2 linked regions of the Roseiconus lacunae genome follow. The protein of the gene in region 1 interacts with the protein of each later gene in a pairwise test. Links are inferred from orthologs where the notes say so. Each region holds a gene or a part of one and is shown in the gene's direction. Other genes may lie near its edges.

The links.
Region 2: the proteins of aceE (region 1) and nth interact in binary tests that used the Escherichia coli proteins (3 or more experiments, as listed by UniProt). The link is inferred for Roseiconus lacunae from one-to-one orthologs.

What each region holds. Positions count from the first base shown.
Region 1 is NZ_VSZO01000005.1:99,152-105,260, forward strand. The notes cover bases 1,286-4,531. They hold aceE (pyruvate dehydrogenase (acetyl-transferring), homodimeric type), read left to right. Parts: upstream 1,286-1,598; coding sequence 1,599-4,331; downstream 4,332-4,531. Other genes in these bases: FYC48_RS08925 (2-oxo acid dehydrogenase subunit E2), read left to right, coding at 4,457-4,531. Also shown: FYC48_RS08915 (SDR family NAD(P)-dependent oxidoreductase), read right to left, coding at 327-1,187; more of FYC48_RS08925, read left to right, coding at 4,532-5,902. UniProt on the Escherichia coli protein: Component of the pyruvate dehydrogenase (PDH) complex, that catalyzes the overall conversion of pyruvate to acetyl-CoA and CO(2).
Region 2 is NZ_VSZO01000015.1:215,546-220,175, reverse strand. The notes cover bases 351-3,081. They hold nth (endonuclease III), read left to right. Parts: upstream 351-1,254; coding sequence 1,255-1,908; downstream 1,909-3,081. Other genes in these bases: FYC48_RS20420 (UTP--glucose-1-phosphate uridylyltransferase), read left to right, coding at 2,068-3,081; ruvB (Holliday junction branch migration DNA helicase RuvB), read left to right, coding at 351-1,239. In the rest of the region: FYC48_RS20435 (sigma-70 family RNA polymerase sigma factor), read right to left, coding at 1-17; more of ruvB, read left to right, coding at 121-350; more of FYC48_RS20420, read left to right, coding at 3,082-3,435; FYC48_RS20415 (ankyrin repeat domain-containing protein), read left to right, coding at 3,499-4,630. UniProt on the Escherichia coli protein: DNA repair enzyme that has both DNA N-glycosylase activity and AP-lyase activity. The DNA N-glycosylase activity releases various damaged pyrimidines from DNA by cleaving the N-glycosidic bond, leaving an AP (apurinic/apyrimidinic) site.

The sequences.
Region 1 (6,109 bases):
GGTGAACGGGGGGAACGCAAAAATCCACAAGCCGTCGTGGACGCACAAAAGTCGCGTTTGGGGCGTTTGCGATCTTTTTCACCCTGCCGTTTCGAATGCTCGCGGTTGCGCTCGATTGCGACCGCAAAGGTTACTTGAGTGACGTGATTTTGCAGGCGGTCGAAGTGCGTCCTTGAATACCCTTTCGGGAGATAGCGAAATTAACCAACGGCATGGCGGTACCGCCAGCAGGGCGATGCTGCCGATCTACAAGAAATTACCGGGGCAACTTGCGCGAAGGAAAAAGGTATCGCGGCACGCTTTGCACCAGTTAATCTTTGCACCAGCTAATAGCGCCGGTTCCATCCACCGTTTACGTTGATTACTTGGCCGCAACAAAACGTGTTTGCTTCGTCGGCGCAAAAGGCAACGGCTTTGGCAACATCTTCTGGCTTTCCCCAACGCTGCATCAACGATTGGTCCTTCGCGCGACGATCCCAGTACTCGCTCGTGGAATCCCCCCAAGCCGTTTGGATCCAGCCGGGGCACACGGTGTTGACCCGGATCTCCGGTGCAAGCTCTTGAGCCAAGCTAGCGGCAAAAGCCATCACCGCTGCTTTGACTGGCCCAAACATTTGACCGGCGTCGCCTTCCATCCCGTGAGGCGCTTGATCCCAACCGATGAAGACCATCGATCGATCGTTGCGTGACTGCGAAACGTCTTCGCTATCGAGTGACTCGCTACGACGATGGCGTTGCGACTGTTTGATATCCGCTCGCATTTTCGCTGCGACACGGCGGCTGATTGCGATGGTATTGGTCACATCGACTCGCATCAGATAACGCAGCTTTTCGTCAAAACTCCACCCGGCCGCTTCGCCAGTTAAAACGTCTGCCCCCGCGTTATTGATCCAGACGTTCGGTCCGTCCGGCGATCCACTTGATCCATCGTCCCCAGCCACCTCCTGCCAGGCTTGGTCGACAAATTTGTGGCAACTTTCTTCAGATGCAAAATCGGCTTGCAGCAACACGGCTTCTTTTCCTAGCGAGCGAACCATCGCTGCCGTCTCCTCGGCGCCGGCTCGGTTGTTCCGGTAGTGAATCCCGATTTGCGCGACCGACGGTTGCTGGGCTAGATGCAGCGAGATTTGTTGGCCGATGCCGGAAGAGGCCCCGGTGACGACGGCGCGACGATGTGGGTGCGTCATGCTCGATTAAACTCCCTTGAAAAGAAAACATTTGAACGCTGATCATGTGGATCGAACGCCCGGACACCGAAAACGCCTTGCGGACTCCTCCGTCGAGGGAGAAACCGGGTAAAATCCTGATGAAGACGCAAAGTTTTTAGCGGTCGACGGCTTCGGTTGCGAGCGGACTTTACGGGGGACGAGCTAGCCTAAGGTCAAACCTAGCGGTGATTCGGCCCCCGAATCCTGCGACCGAAGGGCGCTGCGGTGAACCTCCGCCCCTTCGTGCCCTTGCCGTAACGTCACTTGGAAAGCTACCCTTTTGAGGCGGTCCACTCGACGTAAAGCCCGCAATTTGGCCACTTGCCGGTCCCATACGACCGGTCCCAGATTTGCCTTTACCTTTCTATTCCCCACCCAAGCATTCTCTCTATGTCCGATTCTAAGACCATTGCTCAAGACGAAGTACGCAAGCAGCTCGGCGAACTGGAGCGACAGTCAGAGATCGATGTCGATTCGGCGGAAACGAATGAATGGATGGCTTCATTGGAATACGTCCTGAAAAGCAAAGGCCCCGAGCGGGTCCGTTTCTTGCTTGAAAAGCTTCGTGACCGCGCCGCCCAAGAAGGCGTGCATGCGGTCGCCGCCGATACCAACACGCCGTACCTGAACTCGATCCCCGTTCACGAGCAACCGGCGTATCCGGGCAACCGAGATCTCGAACGTCGGATCAAATCGATCATTCGCTGGAACGCGATGGCGATGGTTGTCGGTGGTAATAATCGGGGCGGTGGCGTCGGTGGTCACATCAGTACGTTTGCCTCAAGCGCGACGCTCTATGAAGTCGCGTTCAATCACTTTTTCCGCGGACGTGGCGAGGATGGCTTTAGCGGTGACTCGGTCTACTTCCAAGGTCACGCGTCGCCTGGGATGTACAGCCGTGCGTTCGTCGAAGGACGTCTGTCGGCCGAACAGCTCACCAACTTCCGACGTGAACTCGAAGACGGCGGCGGGCTGAGCAGCTATCCGCACCCATGGCTGATGCCAAGCTTCTGGGAATACCCAACCGTCTCGATGGGACTCGGTCCGATCATGGCGATCTATCAAGCTCGCTTCAACGAATACCTGCGTGACCGTGGCATCAAAGACACCAGCGGCCAACGCGTCTGGGCGTTCCTCGGCGACGGCGAATGCGACGAACCGGAAACTCTCGGTGCGATCGGGTTGGCTTCGCGAGAGAAGCTGGAAAACCTGATCTTCGTCATCAACTGCAACCTGCAGCGACTCGATGGCCCCGTTCGCGGCAACGCCAAGATCATCCAAGAATTGGAATCGATCTTCCGCGGCGCCGGCTGGAACGTCATCAAGGTCATTTGGGGCGGCGATTGGGACGAACTGCTCGCACGCGACGAAAGCGGCTTGCTCGTCAAACGCATGGGCGAGGTCGTCGACGGCCAGTACCAGAAATACACCGGTATGCCCGGTAGCTACATCCGCGAGCACTTCTTCGGCAAGTACCCCGAACTACTGAAGCTGGTCGAAAACTACAGCGACGAAAAGCTCGAGAAGCTCAGTCGCGGCGGACATGACCCCGAAAAGGTTTACGCCGCGTACAAGACGGCGACCGAGATGAAGAACGGCAAACCCACCGTCGTTCTCGCCAAGACGATCAAAGGCTACGGACTCGGCGAAGCAGGCGAAGGTCGCAACGTCGCCCACAACCAAAAGAAGCTCAACGACGAGGAGCTTCTCGAATTCCGCTCGCGTTTTGGCATCCCGATCAGCGACGAAGAAGTCGTCAAAACCCCGTTCTACAAGCCGCCGGCGAACAGCCACGAGATCAAGTACCTGCATGAGCGCCGCAAAGCACTTGGCGGTTACCTCCCTTCGCGGCCGACCGAACCGTTGACCATGGAAGTCCCCTCGATGGAGGACATGACTAAGGTCATCAAAAAGCTTGAAAACAAAACCATCAGCACGACCTTTGCCGTCGTGCAAACGTTGATCGCGCTGTGCCGCGATAAGAAGATCGGAAAGTTCATGGTGCCGATCGTGCCCGATGAATCCCGCACGTTTGGGATGGAAGGCATGTTCCGCCAATTCGGGATCTACGCTCACGCCGGTCAGCTTTATGAGCCCGTCGATTCGGCGATCATCTCGTACTACAAAGAAGCTCAGGACGGGCAGATCCTGGAAGAAGGAATCACCGAAGCGGGCTCGATGGCCAGCTTCAACGCCGCCGGCACCGCGTACAGCTGCCACGGCGTGAACATGATTCCGTTCTATATCTACTACAGCATGTTTGGGTTCCAGCGGATCGGCGACCTGATCTGGGCCGCCGCCGACATGCGTGCGAAAGGGTTCTTGATCGGCGGCACCGCCGGCCGAACGACGCTCAACGGCGAAGGTCTCCAGCACCAGGACGGGCACAGCTTGCTCAATGCGATCGCGTTTCCGACGGTTCGCTCCTACGATCCGGCCTTCGCTTACGAAGCCGTTGTCGTCGTCCAGCACGGCCTGAAGAAGATGTACGCCGAAGGTGACACGTGCATTTACTACCTGATGTCCGAGAACGAGGCTTACGAGCACCCGGAGATGCCGGCCGGCTGCGAAGAGGGCATCGTCAAAGGGATGTACAAGTACCAAAGCCGCGATGTCGATAGCCCCAAAGCTCGCGTGCAGTTGTTCGGCAGCGGTGCGATCCTGAACTGTGTTCTCAAGGCTCAAGAAATCTTGGCCGAACAGTACGGCATCGCCAGCGATGCCTGGAGCGTGACCAGTTACACCGAACTGCGTCGTGAGGCGGCCGCATGCCAACGCTGGAACATGCTGCACCCCACCGAAACACCACGCAAAAGCTACTTGGAAGAATGCGTCGAAGGTGTCGAGGGTCCCTTCATCTCGGCGAGCGACTACGTTCGTGCACTCGGCGAACAACTGACGCCTTGGATGCCAGGTGACTACTTCGTCCTCGGTACCGACGGCATGGGCCGCAGCGAAACCCGCGAGGCACTGCGTCGACACTTCGAAGTTGACGCCGAGTCGATCGTGATCGCGACCCTCAGCCGACTTTCCAAGGCTGGCGTTTTCGGCCCCGAAGATGTCCAAAAGGCGATCGAAGACCTCGGGTACAATCCCGACAAAGTCGATCCGTACTATGCATAACCAGTCGGAATACCCCGACATTTCCCGTTTCATCGGTCGAGTCATCGAAGGGCTGCGTTTGGTTGCAACCCGGTGACTTGGACCGCAGGCGATTTTCCCGATCAAGCGTTAAAGAATTCACAACGATGGCAACCGAAGTTACCCTTCCCGAACTTGGCGATGGAATCGAATCCGGCGACGTCCTGGAAGTTTTCGTCTCCGTTGGCGACACGATCACCGAAGGCCAAGACATCGTCGAAATGGAAACGGACAAGGCGACCGTTCCCGTTCCCTCCTCGGTAGCCGGCAAGGTTTCCAAGATTGTGGTCAGCGAAGGTGACACCGTCGCGATCGGTGGCGTCTTGATCGAAGTCGAAGCCGGGTCGGGGGCCAGCACCCCAGCGCCGGAAAGCCCAGCCCCAGAAGCACCGGCGAAAGAACCCGAAGCGGCACCCGAGCCGAAACAAGAAGCGGCGCCCGCCCCAGAGCCGACCCCACAACCACCGGCACAGCAGTCACCAACGGTTCCTCAAACGCCTGCACCCGCGCCGCCACAACCTGCCGCGCCAGTCCAATCCGCACCCGCACCTCAATCGCCCGCACCCGCACCCGCACCGGCCTCCGGCGATGTGATCCCTGCCGGGCCTGCCGTGCGGCGTTTCGCTCGAGAAGTCGGCGTCGACTTGGGACGCGTTGCCGGAACCGGCGAAGGCGGACGCATCACGCGTGACGATGTTTTGTCGGCCGTTCGCTCGTCCAGCCAAGCCGCCGTCGCTCAGCCACCCGCTTCCGCCGGTCAGGCTGCTGCGTCGACTCCGCAGGCGGCCGCGCCGCAAGCCGGTGCCGCTTCGTCCCAATTGCCAGGCACGATCGCCAGTGACGATTACGGAACCGTCGGTGTGGAACGGATGAGCAAGATCCGGAAAACGATCAGCGACCAAATGCACAAAAGCTGGTCGAACGTTCCTCGTGTCACAAACTTTGATGACGCGGACATCACCGAACTGGAACGCTTGCGTCAGAGCAGCAAAGAAGACTATGCCGCCCAAGGGCTGAAGCTGACGTCGATGCCGTTCTTAATCAAAGCGGTCGCAACCGCTTTGAAGCACCACCCGTCGATCAACGCCACCGTCGATCGCGAGAACGAACAGATCATTTACAAAGACTATGTGAACGTCGGAATCGCGGTCGACACAGATCGCGGTCTGGTAGTTCCGGTGATGAAGAACGCGGATCAAATGAGCGTTCCAGGTATCACGCGTGCCCTCGCCGAGATGGCGGGCAAAGTCCGCAGCGGGCAGTTCCCTGTCAACGATCTTCGCGGTGGTTCGTTCACGATCAGTAACCTCGGCGCGATCGGCGGTCAGTACTCAACTCCGATCGTCAACGTTCCCGAAGTTGCAATTCTGTTGGTCGGACGCAGCCGCAAACTGCCCGTCGTGATGCCCGACGATAGCATCCAGCCTCGACTGATGATGCCGCTTTCGCTTTCTTATGATCACCGGCTTGTTGACGGTGGCACGGCGGCTCGTTTCCTCAATGACGTGATTGGCTACTTGGAAGCCCCCAGTCGGCTACTGCTCGCATTCTAGGGTTCTGATCAGATTCAGATTCAGCCAAATGGTCATTGCCGTGGCTTTCATGAATGCGCGACGACGATCGTGTGCCCTCCAACACCCATGACTAATGGGCGTTGGGTGGATTTTGGGCTGCGGCCATGAAACGTCCGATCATGCTTGAAGTGCGTCCGTATGCTGCGCCTCGATCGGAACCGCTTTCTCTCGTCCGCATCAATTCGT
Region 2 (4,630 bases), on another replicon or contig:
GCTGAAGATTCGCTCATGACCAAGATTTAATCTGCAAGGACGCGCCGACGAGAATGGAGGTTTCGGGTAAAACAGGGCAGACAATGTAAACCACGTGGAATTGCACGGACGGAAGACCAAATGGCTCGCGAGGCAGTCTACCAACAATCGGATCCCCGAGACCCCGGTGACCAGGACGCAACCCCCGAAAAACTGGGTGGCTCGTCCGCAAAATCGATGGATACCCCCGATCCCCCCGACACGCCGGATGGTTCCGATGGGCTGAACCCTTCGCCGGACGAGAACGACGGCAAATTACGGCCGACGCGTCTGGACGAAATGGTCGGACAACGCGACGTCATCGAACGATTGAAAATCGCCATCGGAGCCGCGATGCGTCGCAGCGAACCACTCGGTCACGTGCTTTTTGACGGACCGCCGGGGTTGGGCAAAACGACATTTGCGACGGTCATCCCCGCAGAGATGGGAACGACGATCCAAATGGCAAACGGCGCCGGGTTAAGCGCCCCCAAAGACCTGCTGCCCTACCTAACCAATGTTTCCTCGCATAGCGTGTTGTTCATTGACGAGATCCACCGCGTCCCCAAGGCCGTTGAAGAATACCTTTACACGGCGATGGAAGACTACCGGATCGATATCGTCCTCGGCGAAGGCGTCAACGCAAGAACTCTGAATTTCGAACTGCAACCGTTCACACTGATCGGCGCGACAACCCGCGCAGGGATGTTGAGCGCACCGCTTCGTGATCGATTCCAAATCCGCGAACACCTGGGCTGGTACTCCGAAAACCAGCTCACCGATCTGGTGCTTCGTAATGCCAAGAAGCTTTCGATCGAAGTCGAGCAAGCCGCCGCGGCCGAAATCGCGCGACGTTCGCGGAGCACTCCGCGACTGGCCAACAACCGTTTGCATTGGGTTCGAGATTATGCCCAAGTCCGCGCCAAAGGGATTGTCACCATCGGCGTCGCTAGAGACGCGTTGGACATGATCGGCATCGATCGTTTGGGGCTCGACAAACAGGACCGAAACTACCTGGAAACCTTGATCCGTGTGTTCGCCGGCGGACCGAGCGGATTAGAAGCAATCGCGCACACCATGAACGTCAGCAGCGATACCCTGGAAGACGAAGTCGAACCGTTTTTGTTGCGAAGCGAATTGATCGTCCGAACGCGAAGGGGACGTATCGCGACGACCAAAGCGTTTGAACATTTGAAAATGCAACCGCCGCTGAACTCGTAAGTTTCCGATTCGACGATGCTTAAGAAAGAACGTGCCGCTCGAGTTCTCGAGCGGCTCGAAGAACTTTATCCGGAAACGCCGATCCCACTTGATCACGCCGATCCATTCACGCTGCTCGTGGCCGTCGTGCTCAGTGCACAGTGCACCGATAAAAAGGTCAACGAAATCACGCCGGAACTCTTCCGGCAAGCGCCCACCGCAAAAGCGATGTGGAAACTTGGCGAACAGCAAATCCTGGAGATCATTCGTCCGCTGGGGCTTTCCAAACAAAAAGCGAAAAGCCTGGCCCGCCTATCCGAGATCATCGAGACCGAACACAATGGCCGCGTCCCGGAAACGTTCGAGGCGCTCGAATTACTGCCAGGCGTTGGCCACAAAACGGCCAGTGTCGTGATGAGCCAAGCGTTCGGTCACCCGGCATTTCCGGTCGACACACACATCCATCGACTCGCACAGCGTTGGGGCCTGACTAATGGAAAGAATGTCTCCCAAACCGAAGCCGATTTGAAGAAACTGTTCCCCGAAACGTCATGGAATAAACTTCATTTGCAAATCATCTTCTATGGCCGCGAGCACTGTACGGCACGAGGATGTGATGGCACGCGATGTGCGATTTGTCGCGAACTGTACCCCAATCGCAAACGGCCGGTCGAAACGAAAAAGGCCTAGTGCTTCGTTCCAAATCGATTTGCAGGTTTAGCCGCATGGCGTTAGCCACAGTTTCGGTGCGATCACCGGGGCTAACGCCCGTCGGTTGATGCCCTGAACCCGTATGTTCAAACGATTGGGCACTCGCCCTGTTCTGTTTACACCAATCACGAAGAACCAATGTCAGCCAACTGGGACGCCGTTGCCACCAAACTTGCCGAAGCCGACACGCCCGACATCGTCGTCCAGATTTTTCGTCAGCACTACGACCATCTTTGTAGCGGAGAGGAAGCGACGATCCGCGAAGCCGACATCGAACCGGTCGACTCGGTCACCGACGCCGATGCCCTGGACGCCTCGTTGGAATCGTTCGGCCGCGACCACCTCGCGTCGACCGCCGTGCTGAAGTTAAACGGTGGGTTGGGAACGTCGATGGGGCTTGATGGTCCAAAATCGCTGCTACCTGTTCGTGGCGACGACACATTCCTGGAATTGATCCTTCGTCAAAATCAATCGCTCGGCATTCCTCTGGTTTTGATGAATAGCTTTTCAACCGAACAACAAACGGCCGCTGCCGTCAACGCATTTAGTGGCGACGTGGACGTGATCTCTTTCCTGCAGCACCAGGTTCCAAAGATTGATGCGGAAAGCTTGATGCCAGCGGAATGGCCGGACGATCCGTCGATGCAATGGTGCCCGCCGGGGCACGGGGATATCTACGCCGCGCTCGTTACTAGCGGGACGTTGCAAACGCTGCTCAAGCAAGGCCGGCGCTATCTGTTTGTTTCTAACGCCGACAACCTTGGTGCGACGCTTGATCTGCGAATCCTTGGTCACTTTATCCGCAGCGGAGCGTCTTTCATGATGGAAGTCGCCGATCGCACCGCCGCCGATCGCAAAGGTGGCCACTTAGCACAGGATGCCGACGGAGGTTTGTTGCTTCGCGAGAAAGCGCAGTGCCATCCAGACGAAGAGGATCAGTTCCAAGACATCACACGACATCGCTATTTCAACACGAACAACTTGTGGATCGACCTGCACCAGTTGAACGAATACCTTGAGCAAGGCGACGGCACCGTCTCGTTGCCGACGATCACCAATCGCAAAACGGTCGATCCCAAGAATGCTCATTCGACCAAAGTTTTCCAATTAGAAACCGCGATGGGCGCGGCGATCGAAACGTTGCCAAACACCGACGCGATCCGTGTGCCACGATCTAGGTTCGCGCCCGTTAAGACCACCGGCGATCTACTCGCCGTCCGTAGCGATGCTTACGAAGTTCACTCGGATCACTCTGTCGGTCTGATCCAATCACGCCAAGGGGCTCCGCCGGAAATCAAATTGGACGATCGATACTTCAAAAAGATCGCCGATCTTCAGGAACGCATTCCCGTTGCGCCATCGCTGAAAAACTGCGAAACGCTCACTGTCGAGGGTAATCTATCTTTTGAATCCGACGTCATCATCGATGGCAACGTCACGCTGACAGGCTCGGAATCGCTCGCAACCGTGAAAGCAGGGACGTACAACGGCAAACACGCGATCTGAGATGCGGTATCATAGTGGTTTGGAATCACTTTCCGAACCGCACGCATTTCCATCGTCTAGATCATGCAGTCACAATGCCCTCCCGCGAACGTTGACTCAGGATTCACCGTCGTACTACGTTGTCTGATTTGTGGCGTTGCGATTTGTGTGATGCTCGAGGGTTTTGCACTGGCTGCCGATTCCCCAACCGATGCTCCGTCGCTCGCCGATCTTGCCGAGCGATCTGAGTGGGTGAATCTCAAGCTAAAGCTGCGAAGTGGAGCCGATCCGAATGTCCAACAACCCGATGGCACGACGGCGCTTCACTGGGCTGTCTACCATCAGGATCAACCCAGTATCGATGCGTTGATCGAGGCAGGCGTCGAAGTTGATGTTCCAAATAAATACGACGTCACGCCACTCGCGATCGCTTGTCGTTACGGGTCGTATGCGACGGCAAAGAGACTCCTCGATGCCGGCGCCAACGCAAAAGGAGCCACCGCGGGCGATGAAACATATCTGATGCATGCGTCACGCCTTGGCGATCATGCGTTGGTTCGAGCATTGATCGATCGCGGTGCCGATGTCAATCAAAGGCAGCGTGACAAACAAACCGCATTGATGTGGGCAGCCGCGGCAGGGCACGAACCGGTCGTAGACGCTTTGTTAATCGCCGGAGCGGAACTTGATGTGAGATTGCGTAGCGGTTTCACCGCCCTGCACTTCGCCGCCCGGCAAGGCCACTCCGACGTCGTGCACCGATTGCTGGACGCCGGGGCGGATGTCAACGACCGCATGAACCCGATAAACGCTTCTGGCCGCGCCCCTCGTAAGGGAATGTCCCCGCTCATGTTGGCCGTTGAAAGCGCGCACTTTCAACTGGCGATCGAACTGATCGACCGTGGCGCCGATCCGAACGACCAACGGAGTGGTTTTGCACCGCTTCACGCGCTCAGTTGGGTCCGTCGTCCTCCGCGCGGTGACAACCCCGACGGTGACCCTCCGCCGGTTGGCTCGGGAACGCTGGGTAGTCTCGCGTTTGCTAAAGAGTTGGTCGCTCGTGGTGCCGACGTCAATCTTCAACTCGAACGTGGGCGATACGCCAAAGCCAAGCTGAATCCCAAAGGCGGCACACCGCTGTTGTTCGCGGCGTTCACCAATGACGTCGCGTACGCCGATGTACTCGTCGGCTTGGGCGCCGACGTAACCCTCGCGA